One region of the Idiomarina sp. HB genome, then DNA from elsewhere that is predicted to be linked to it. Evidence: riboswitches for the same ligand, from Rfam matches in the RefSeq annotation. Region 1 holds a riboswitch; the other holds the start of a gene.

Region 1 (4,940 bases):
CGCGATCTAAAGAAATGCCACCAATAGCGACTGTCGGTATGTTAGTTGGCGCTAGTAATGCGACATAGCGGCGCAGTCGCTCCAGACCTTGGGGTTTAGACGGCATAGCCTTGGTCTGAGTTGGAAAGATATGACCCAGAGCGATGTAAGAGGGCGTGTACGCTTGAGCAATTAATAACTCGGTGTAGCTGTGAGTGGAAATGCCCAGCCGCAACCCCGCTTGCTGAATAGCGTGAAGGTTAGCTTCCGTTAAGTCTTCCTGACCTAAATGCACGCCATAAGCGCTGTGCTTAATAGCGAGTTGCCAGTGGTCATTAATAAACAACTGAGCTGAATATTGCTCCGCCAGCTGAATGCTTTTTTTAATAGCGGCTTCCAACTGAGGAGCATCTGGGTCTTTAATACGCAGCTGAAGCGTTTTAATGCCCAGTTTTAAGAGCTTTTCTATCCACTCATAAGAATCTACTACCGGATACAGTCCGGGTTCCTTGTCCAGCCTGGGAAACTGGAGGTCAACGCAGGGCAACTCCGGCGTTTTAATCCTTGGAAAATGTTTAATTTTCTGTGGCCAGTGTGTATGAGCAACAAGGCCTGGTCCGCGGCCTATACCTTTCGCCTCAATCAGGCCCTGATGGACATAGGCATTAGCGACTGTTATGGCATCCTCAAGTGGATAGTCATGTGCTAGTGCCGCGGCAATGGCAGAAGACAAGGTACAACCGGTTCCGTGGCTGTGCTTTGTTTCCAGCTTTTGCTGAATGTACTGAATATGCTCATCGGCGCTAAGGTAATAGTCAGAGATTTCATCGGAGTGACCAAACTCAGTACCAGTGATAAGGATCTGAGTTAGTCCCGCATGAAAGAGTTTTTCGGCGGCGCGACACATTGAGTTTTCATCAATAACTTCTACGCCGCTCAACCAACTGAGCTCATCCAAATTCGGTGTCATAATATCAACCAGTGGGAGCAACTCCGTACAGTGTTCCGGGAGCAGCTCTGACAGCCTATCCTGCTGAGTGCTGACAACGACCGGATCCCAAACCACGAAAGGTCGGGGAAGGGTATCAGGCCATTGCTTTAAAAAGTCAGCCACACACTGAAGCTGTTGCACATTACTAAGCAACCCAATTTTTATCGCAGCAGACGGCATGTCCTGTTGCAGGCATTCCAACTGCTGACGAATGGCGTCAGCAGCTAAAGGGAATAGCCCGGTGGTTTCAACAGAGTTTTGGGCGGTAATTGTGGTTATGACACTGCAGCCATGCACGTTCAGACTACGGAACGTGTGCAAGTCCGCCTGAATGCCTGCGCCACCGCCGCTGTCGGAACCTGCGATGGTCCATACGACAGGTACCGACATCATTCTGCTCCTTCGGTCGCCGCATCTTTTACTTTTACATCAATGCGAGTGTCCGGATTGTATTGACGCACCTCGTGAGAAATTTTCATGGAGCAGAACTTAGGACCGCACATGGAGCAAAACTGCGCGGTTTTGTTCGAATCCTGCGGCAGCGTTTCGTCGTGATAGCTGCGGGCAGTTACAGGATCCAACGCCAGGTTAAACTGATCCTCCCAGCGAAACTCAAAGCGGGCTTTTGACATAGCGTCATCCCGCGCCTGAGCACCCGGGTGACCTTTGGCTAAATCGGCGGCATGAGCAGCTATCTTGTAGGCGATCATCCCTTGTTTAACATCTTCTTTATTAGGCAGACCTAAGTGTTCTTTCGGTGTTACGTAGCAGAGCATGGCACAGCCAAAAGCGCCGATCATGGCAGCACCAATACCTGAAGTAATATGGTCGTAACCGGGGGCGATATCGGTGGTTAGCGGCCCTAAGGTATAGAACGGCGCGCCATGACAATGCTTTAACTGCTCATCCATATTTTCCTGAATTTTATGCATGGGCACATGGCCTGGGCCTTCTATCATCACCTGCACATCGTATTCCCAGGCTATTTGAGTCAACTCGCCGAGTACCCGAAGTTCTGCGAACTGAGCTTCATCGTTAGCGTCGGCTATTGATCCGGGGCGCAGGCCGTCACCTAAAGACAGTGATATGTCATATTTCGCACAAATTTTGCAGATATCCCGGAAGTGCTGGTAAAGAAAGCTCTCTTGCTGGTGCGCCATACACCATTTCGCCATAATTGAACCGCCGCGCGAAACAATGCCGGTAACCCGCTTTGCGGTCAGTTTAATGAAGTCGTGCAGTACGCCGGCGTGAATCGTAAAGTAGTCGACTCCTTGCTCAGCCTGTTCCAGCAGTACGTCTTTAAATACTGGCCAGTTCAGATCCTCGGCAATGCCATTGACGCGCTCTAGTGCCTGGTAAATGGGGACAGTACCAATAGGGACTGGACTGTTGCGTAAGATCCATTCCCGAGTTTGGTGAATATTACGGCCGGTCGATAAGTCCATAACGGTATCAGCGCCCCAGCGCGTGGCCCATACCAGCTTCTCAACTTCTTCTTCAATGGACGAACTGACCGAGGAATTACCGATATTGGCGTTCACTTTCACTAAAAAGTTGCGTCCAATGATCATTGGTTCTGATTCGGGATGATGGGTATTAACGGGTATAATTGCGCGCCCACTGGCAACTTCATCGCGAACAAACTCGGGCGTTATGGGGTTTTCCAGATGCTCCCGACCCATATTCTCGCGCAGTGCAATGAACTCCATCTCCGGAGTAACGATGCCACGCCGGGCGTAGGCCAGTTGAGTAATACCGTGATTGTTTTGTTGACTCTCGCGGTGTCGTTGCTGAATCCAGTTCTCACGAACCTTTTTCAAACCCGCTTTAACGTCAATTGTAGCGTCCGGGTCACCGTAGACACTGGAGGTATCATACACATCCACCGGTTCGTTAGGTGGTAACTTAACGCCAGGCGTGGGCTGGTGCAAAGTTTCGCTTAGATGAATGCGGCGAAAGGGCACCTGGATATCGTTAGTGCCGGACAGAAATTCACGGCTGGAATTAGGGTAATAATGCCCGGAAAGTGAGGATAAAAAAGATTCAGCCTGTTGGCGGTTTAAACGGTTATTCGATGGTGCAGTTGACATAGCATTCTCTCATTTTGTTGATGTTAGAGATGCTTGTCAGGAGTGTTGAAAGGAACACCAGCGCAGAAACGACGGTTGTGTCATGCTGGTGCTCTCTTGTTCCCTTCGCAGGTATTAGCCTGATCAGGTTCAACGGATCCCGCAATTGCGGTCTCAGCCGACTACTTACTCAATAAAGTAACCGGCACTCCGACAAGATTCTTTTTTAGTGGAACAAAATCTTAGAGCGAATGCAACCGCCGTTATTATCTAACCAGTTTAGTGACAACTTTTGCAGGCTTATCCATCGGCTGGCTTAAGCCCTCTATACGCTCAGCAATAACCCCTTGCTTATCGAGAATGGTGATCAAATTGCTGTGATCAAAATCACCGTCGGGACGTTGGCGATATCTCACTCCAAGTACTGTAGCAAGTGTTCTGATGTCCTGCTCTGAACCGTTCAGAAACAGCCAGTTGTCGTTGTTAAGCTTATATTGCTTAACGTAGTCGGCTAGTGCCTCGGGTGTATCGCGATTAGTGTCGAAGCTCACCATAACAAGCTTAACGTGCTTTTGGGTATCTTCGTCCAGCTTGCTGTATAAGCGTTTTACGTCATGAACCAACACCGGGCAGGCGGTGGTGCAACTGCCGTAAATCATCGAAATAATTACCGGTGTTCCTTCAAGCTCAGACAGTTTTAACTCATTTTTTTGATGTGTCTTCCAGGACGCATCAATTTGGTATACCGACTGGGAGTGAGACACTTCTGCCGCATTCATTGTTGTGTGATTGCTATGGTCACCGTGCTTATTGTGGTGTGAATGATCTTGCGCCATTAACTGCGCAGAGAACACCAATGAAGCCAGAGCAGTAAGTTGAAAGAATTTATTCATGGTCGTTCTCCAGGTCGTATGCGCAGCGGAATCCCATAGTGCTGGTTGCACTTTGAGGAGCGTAATCACTGCGAGACTGATAACGGAAAAATGTGGCGTAATTGGAGTTGGTGAAACTGGACATAAAGCGCGCTCCGTCGCCACAAGAACCGGAGAGCAAATCGACATCATCGCCGTTACTTAATAATAATTGATAGTCGTTCACCCATTCGTTGACGCGGTCGTGCATATGCATCAGTTGGTCTGCGTTTGGATCAACAGTTTGTTGTTTACTCGTGTGTGGCTGGCTATACCAGGCAAACAGTTTGCGTGCGTAGTCATTGTCACTAATGTTTTGCTGTTGCCGATATAGCACAGAAGCATATTCCCACTCATTAAGACTGGGCAACCGACCACCTTGAGCGGCGCAGTATTCTCGTGCGGCAAACCAGGAAACATAAGTCACAGGTTCGTTTTCTCTATCCTCTGCAATAGCGGTGTTCCCACTCCAGTGTTTCAGATAGTTTCCATCGTGGAACAGGGCAGCGATGTTATCTCGTTGCCAACGAGGGTTCTCATGTACAAATTCCAGGTAAGCTTGGTTAGTGACCGGAGTTGCATCCAGCATAAAACTGTCCATTTCAATGCTGAGGCGCTCTTTGTCCAGTAATACCGGAGGTTCGAAAGGACCACCGTTAATCAGGACTGGGTCCGCGAGCACTAACGGTGAAAACAAAACACCTGCAACTCCAAGCCACTTAACCATAACCTTTCCCCTTATTTCTCTTTACGAGGGCCGGCAATTAACGCACCAGCTGCACCACGTTCTGCATCAGCAAATTCATGATCAACCAGTTTGTAAATGCCTTCTTCCGGAACAATAAAGTCGATGGTTGCACTGTTACTGGCACCCAGCAAAACAGTTTGCATTCCGTACCACTCGTTACGCGGGTCGCCTTCGTACCACACGCGGTCAAAAATCGCTCCAATAACGTGGAAGCTTGATGTGCCGGACGGGCCTGCGTT
Region 2 (4,940 bases), on a different contig from region 1:
CGGTTAACCTGTTTTAAAATGAAACTTCTGTTTCTGGTTTCGCACTTCGCGAATTCCGAAAGTTCCAATTGTTTTACTTTCTAGAGTCAAATTAAAAAAGGCTTTGTGTTCAATCGATAACTCGAAAACCCTCCTATGAATCTAACAGAACTTAAAGACAAACCCGTAAACGAGCTAGTTCAGCTCGCGGACTCAATGGGCCTTGAGAATATGGCCCGCTTGCGCAAGCAAGACATCATTTTCGCTATTTTAAAAGCGCATGCTAAAAGTGGTGAAGACATTCACGGTGGCGGTGTGCTGGAAATTCTGCAGGATGGTTTCGGCTTCTTGCGTTCAGCCGACTCCTCTTACCTGGCTGGTCCGGACGATATTTACGTCTCCCCAAGCCAGATTCGTCGCTTTAACCTGCGTACGGGTGACACTATCGGCGGGAAAATTCGCCCACCGAAAGACAGTGAACGTTATTTTGCCCTGCTGAAAATTCGCGAAGTTAACTTCGACAAGCCTGAAAACTCCCGCAATAAAATCTTATTTGAAAACTTAACACCGCTGCATGCGGAAGAGCGTTTTCACTTAGAGCGTGGTAACGGCAGTAAAGAAGATATCACGGCACGGGTACTGGACTTATCTGCCCCTATCGGGAAAGGTCAGCGCGGGCTTATTGTCGCGCCACCAAAAGCGGGTAAAACCTTACTATTGCAGAATATTGCGACTTCTATTGCGGCGAATCACCCGGATGCTGAACTGATCGTTCTGTTGATTGATGAGCGTCCGGAAGAAGTTACCGAAATGCATCGCCTGGTGCATGGTGAAGTGGTTGCCTCAACCTTTGATGAACCTGCCAGCCGTCACGTTCAGGTAGCTGAAATGGTTATCGAAAAAGCGAAACGCCTGGTTGAGCACAAAAAAGACGTGGTGATTCTGCTGGATTCAATTACTCGTTTAGCCCGTGCTTATAACACCGTTATTCCAAGTTCCGGTAAAGTGTTAACCGGTGGTGTGGACGCTAACGCATTGCATAAGCCGAAGCGTTTCTTCGGCGCTGCTCGTAATGTTGAAGAAGGTGGTAGCTTAACCATTATTGCAACGGCCCTAATTGATACTGGTTCGAAGATGGACGAAGTCATCTACGAAGAGTTTAAAGGTACCGGTAACATGGAGCTGCACCTGAATCGTAAGCTGGCTGAACGTCGTGTGTTCCCTGCCATTGATTTCAATCGTTCAGGTACACGTCGTGAAGAGTTGTTAACGACTCCGGACGAGCTGCAGAAAATGTGGATCCTGCGCAAAATCATGCATCCAATGGGCGAAGTTGAAGCCATGGAGTTCTTGATTGACCGTCTGCAGATGACCAAAACCAATGACGAATTCTTCGAATCGATGAAACGTCAACGCAACAGCTAAGCGGCGTATGAAATATCAAGATTTGCGCGATTTCATCGCGCTCCTGGAGGAGCGCGGTGAACTTAAACGCATCCAACAAGAAATCGATCCCTACCTAGAAATTACCGAAATATCAGACCGCACCTTAAAAGCCGAAGGCCCTGCCTTATTGTTTGAAAACGTGAAAGGCCACGATATGCCGGTATTAGCTAACCTGTTTGGTACGCCAGAGCGGGTGGCTTTAGGTATGGGGCAGGAATCGGTGACCGCTTTACGGGATGTCGGTAAGTTACTGGCGTTTTTAAAAGAGCCGGAGCCACCTAAAGGCTTTCGTGACGCACTGAATTTACTGCCTAAGTACAAAAAAGTGCTGAGTATGTCGCCGAAAAGCATTAAAAAGGCGCCGTGTCAGCAAGTGGTCATGAGTGGCGATGACGTTGACTTAACTAAGTTGCCGATTCAGCATTGTTGGCCGGGTGATGTAGCGCCGTTAGTGACCTGGGGTCTTACGGTAACTCGAGGGCCACATAAAGAGCGCCAGAACTTAGGCATTTATCGCCAGCAACTTTTGGGGCCGAATAAGCTTATTATGCGCTGGTTGTCGCATCGCGGCGGCGCGTTGGATTTCCAGGAGTGGTGTCAGCAGCATCCGGGTGAAAAATTCCCTGTGTCGGTAGCCTTAGGTGCTGATCCTGCGACCATTTTAGGTGCAGTAACACCGGTGCCGGACAGCTTGTCTGAATATGCTTTTGCCGGGCTGCTGCGCGACAGCAAAACCGAAGTGACGCAATGCATCAGTAATGAACTACAAGTACCGGCGCATGCAGAAATCATTCTTGAAGGTTACATCGAGCCGGGCGAAATGGCGCCGGAAGGGCCTTATGGCGACCATACCGGGTATTACAACGAAGTGGATGAGTTCCCGGTATTCACCGTGACTCATGTGACTCATCGTAAAGACCCAATTTATCACAGCACTTATACCGGACGTCCGCCGGACGAACCTGCGGTGCTGGGCGTTGCTTTAAATGAAGTTTTTATTCCGTTGCTGCAAAAACAGTTTCCTGAAATTGTCGATTTTTATTTGCCACCGGAAGGCTGTTCGTACCGTTTAGCAGTAGTCACTATGAAGAAGCAGTACCCGGGCCACGCCAAGCGCGTGATGATGGGGGTCTGGTCGTTCCTTCGTCAGTTTATGTACACCAAGTTTGTGATTGTGTGCGACGACGATGTGAATGCGCGAGACTGGAAAGATGTGATTTGGGCCATGACGACCCGAATGGATCCGGCACGCGACACTACCTTGGTTGAAAACACGCCAATTGATTACCTCGACTTTGCCTCTCCGGTGTCTGGTCTTGGATCAAAAATGGGTATGGATGCAACCAATAAGTGGCAAGGCGAAACCGACCGCGAATGGGGCGAGCCTATTGTCATGAGTGATGATGTTAAGCAACGTGTCGACCAGCTTTGGGACGAATTGAACATTATGGAGTCGTGAATGAGTCAACAAATGACCTGTAAAGCCGATATTTCGCGCCAGTTAGCGGACGCTGTTTGGGAAGTGCGTTTGCAACTGCCGCAACCGGTTAAATTTAAAGCAGGCCAATATCTGATGGTAGTCATGGGTGAAAGAGACAAACGGCCTTTTAGCATTGCTTCATGTCCTTCAGATAAAAGTGAGTGGTTACTTCATGTTGGTGCTACGCCGGATAACAGCTACGCAATGGAAGTTTTGGATAAAGTGCGCGCCGACGGGGAACTAGAGATTGATGCACCGGATGGTAGTGCCTTTTATCGTCAGGAAAGTACCCAGCCTGCGGTTTTAATTGCCGGTGGTACAGGGTTTTCTTATGCTTACTCTATTTTGCAGCAGCATTTACGCTTGTCACCAGAGCGCTCACTAAGCCTTTATTGGGGAGCAAAAAGCCTAAGCGACCTGTATTTGCATGACGAATTGGAACGTTTAGCAGGCCAGTACGAACATTTCGATTATCATCCGGTGGTCGAAGACGCGGATAACGACTGGTCTTATTCAATTGGCTTAGTACATCATGCGGTTATGGCGAGACAGAAAAACTTGCCGGACTGTGAGGTCTATATGGCTGGACGTTTTGAGATGGTGCGCGTTATCCGCGACGACTTTGTGGCTAAAGGCGTGCCGTTAGAGAATCTTTACGGCGATGCCCTGTCCTTCATTTAATTGTACTGAAAGTAAATTTGTTTAACGAATAAGCTGCGTTATACTGACGCCGCTTTACCAAGGGGTGCCGGCAACGGCTGAGATGCATTAGCGAACCCTTAAAACCTGATCCGGTTAATACTGGCGTAGGGATGGTAGAAAACCCGTCTAATACAGCCTTACCGGATCGTTTCTGACTCTGTTGTTTTGAGGAAATGATCCATGAAAATAATCCATTCATACCTGGCAGCCAGCATAACTACTGCGCTATTCACGTCACCTGTATTTGCTGATGTTGCAGAAGACACTCAAGATACGCAAGACATAGAAATTATTGAAGTGAGTGGTGACTTTCACCGCCGTACCTTAAATGAAACCACCAGCAGTGTTTCTATTATCGATAAAGACGCCATGCAGCAGCGTCACTCTCAGCATTTACAGGACACCCTGAATAGCTTTGCCAACGTAAACTTCTCAGGTGGTACCTCCACGGCTCGTTTCATTCAAATTCGTGGTATTGGCGAGCGTTCTCAGTTTGTTGATCCGGTGACACCGTCTGTCGGCTTATTGATTGATGGCATTGATTACAGCGGACTAGGCAGTGCCGCATCGCTTTTCGATATTAATCAGGTCGAAGTTTTCCGTGGTCCGCAAAGTGGTCGCTTTGGAGTGAATGCGATGGCCGGCTTATTGTTGCTTGATAGCACGGCACCGAGCAGCGATTTCAACGGTGAATTTCAGTTATCGGCGGGAAATTATTCTGAAGCCATGGGTGGTTTAGCCATGGGCGGTAGCCTGGGAGTATTGGGTAACGCGCGTTTCTCAGTCAGTCAGTTCCAGCAAGACGGCTATATGGAAAATACTTACCTGGATAGGGATGACACTGAACAGCGCGATGAGTTAAGTGCCCGCTTACTGCTCGATACTGAGCTTAGCAAAGACTGGTTACTGCAGACGGTTCTGCATTATAACGATGTCGATAATGGTTACGACGCTTTCAGTCTGGATAACACGCGCGAGACTCTGTCTGATGAGCCGGGTTTTGACCGTTTAGAAAGTCAGGCGCTGCGTTTGCAGTTGAGTTACCTGGGCTTTGATAACAGCCGACTGGAAATGTCCGTTAACCAGCTAGATGCCGACACGGGTTATGCCTACGATGAAGACTGGACTTACGAAGGTATCGCTCCGGGCTGGGAATATTCTTCTTTTGACGCGTACTTCCGTGAACGTGACGACAAAACAGCCGAAGTTCGCTGGCTTTCAGATGATCCTGAAGCTCTTTTGGGCATTGACAGTGAATGGGTCCTGGGCCTGTATTACTACGATAAGTCGGTACAGTTAACCCGCGATTACTTTAATTGGGATTTAGGCGTGC

What was found. Region 1 has a riboswitch for thiamine pyrophosphate ahead of thiC (phosphomethylpyrimidine synthase ThiC). Riboswitches for the same ligand answer to the same signal wherever they lie in the genome.
Region 2: it holds a riboswitch for thiamine pyrophosphate, as region 1 does, so the genes downstream of both, VBY75_RS12235 (TonB-dependent receptor) here and thiC (phosphomethylpyrimidine synthase ThiC) in region 1, are expected to answer to the same signal.

Annotation. Positions count from the first base shown of each region.
Region 1 covers NZ_JAYLVU010000001.1:354,688-359,627, forward strand. The annotation lists gene thiE (thiamine phosphate synthase) at 1-1,363, opposite strand, end outside; gene thiC (phosphomethylpyrimidine synthase ThiC) at 1,360-3,063, opposite strand; TPP riboswitch at 3,147-3,265, opposite strand; gene VBY75_RS01840 (SCO family protein) at 3,309-3,935, opposite strand; gene VBY75_RS01845 (formylglycine-generating enzyme family protein) at 3,928-4,680, opposite strand; gene VBY75_RS01850 (multicopper oxidase domain-containing protein) at 4,692-4,940, opposite strand, start outside.
Region 2 covers NZ_JAYLVU010000004.1:245,073-250,012, forward strand. The annotation lists gene rho (transcription termination factor Rho) at 136-1,404, shown strand; gene ubiD (4-hydroxy-3-polyprenylbenzoate decarboxylase) at 1,412-2,884, shown strand; gene fre (NAD(P)H-flavin reductase) at 2,885-3,586, shown strand; TPP riboswitch at 3,637-3,735, shown strand; gene VBY75_RS12235 (TonB-dependent receptor) at 3,788-4,940, shown strand, end outside.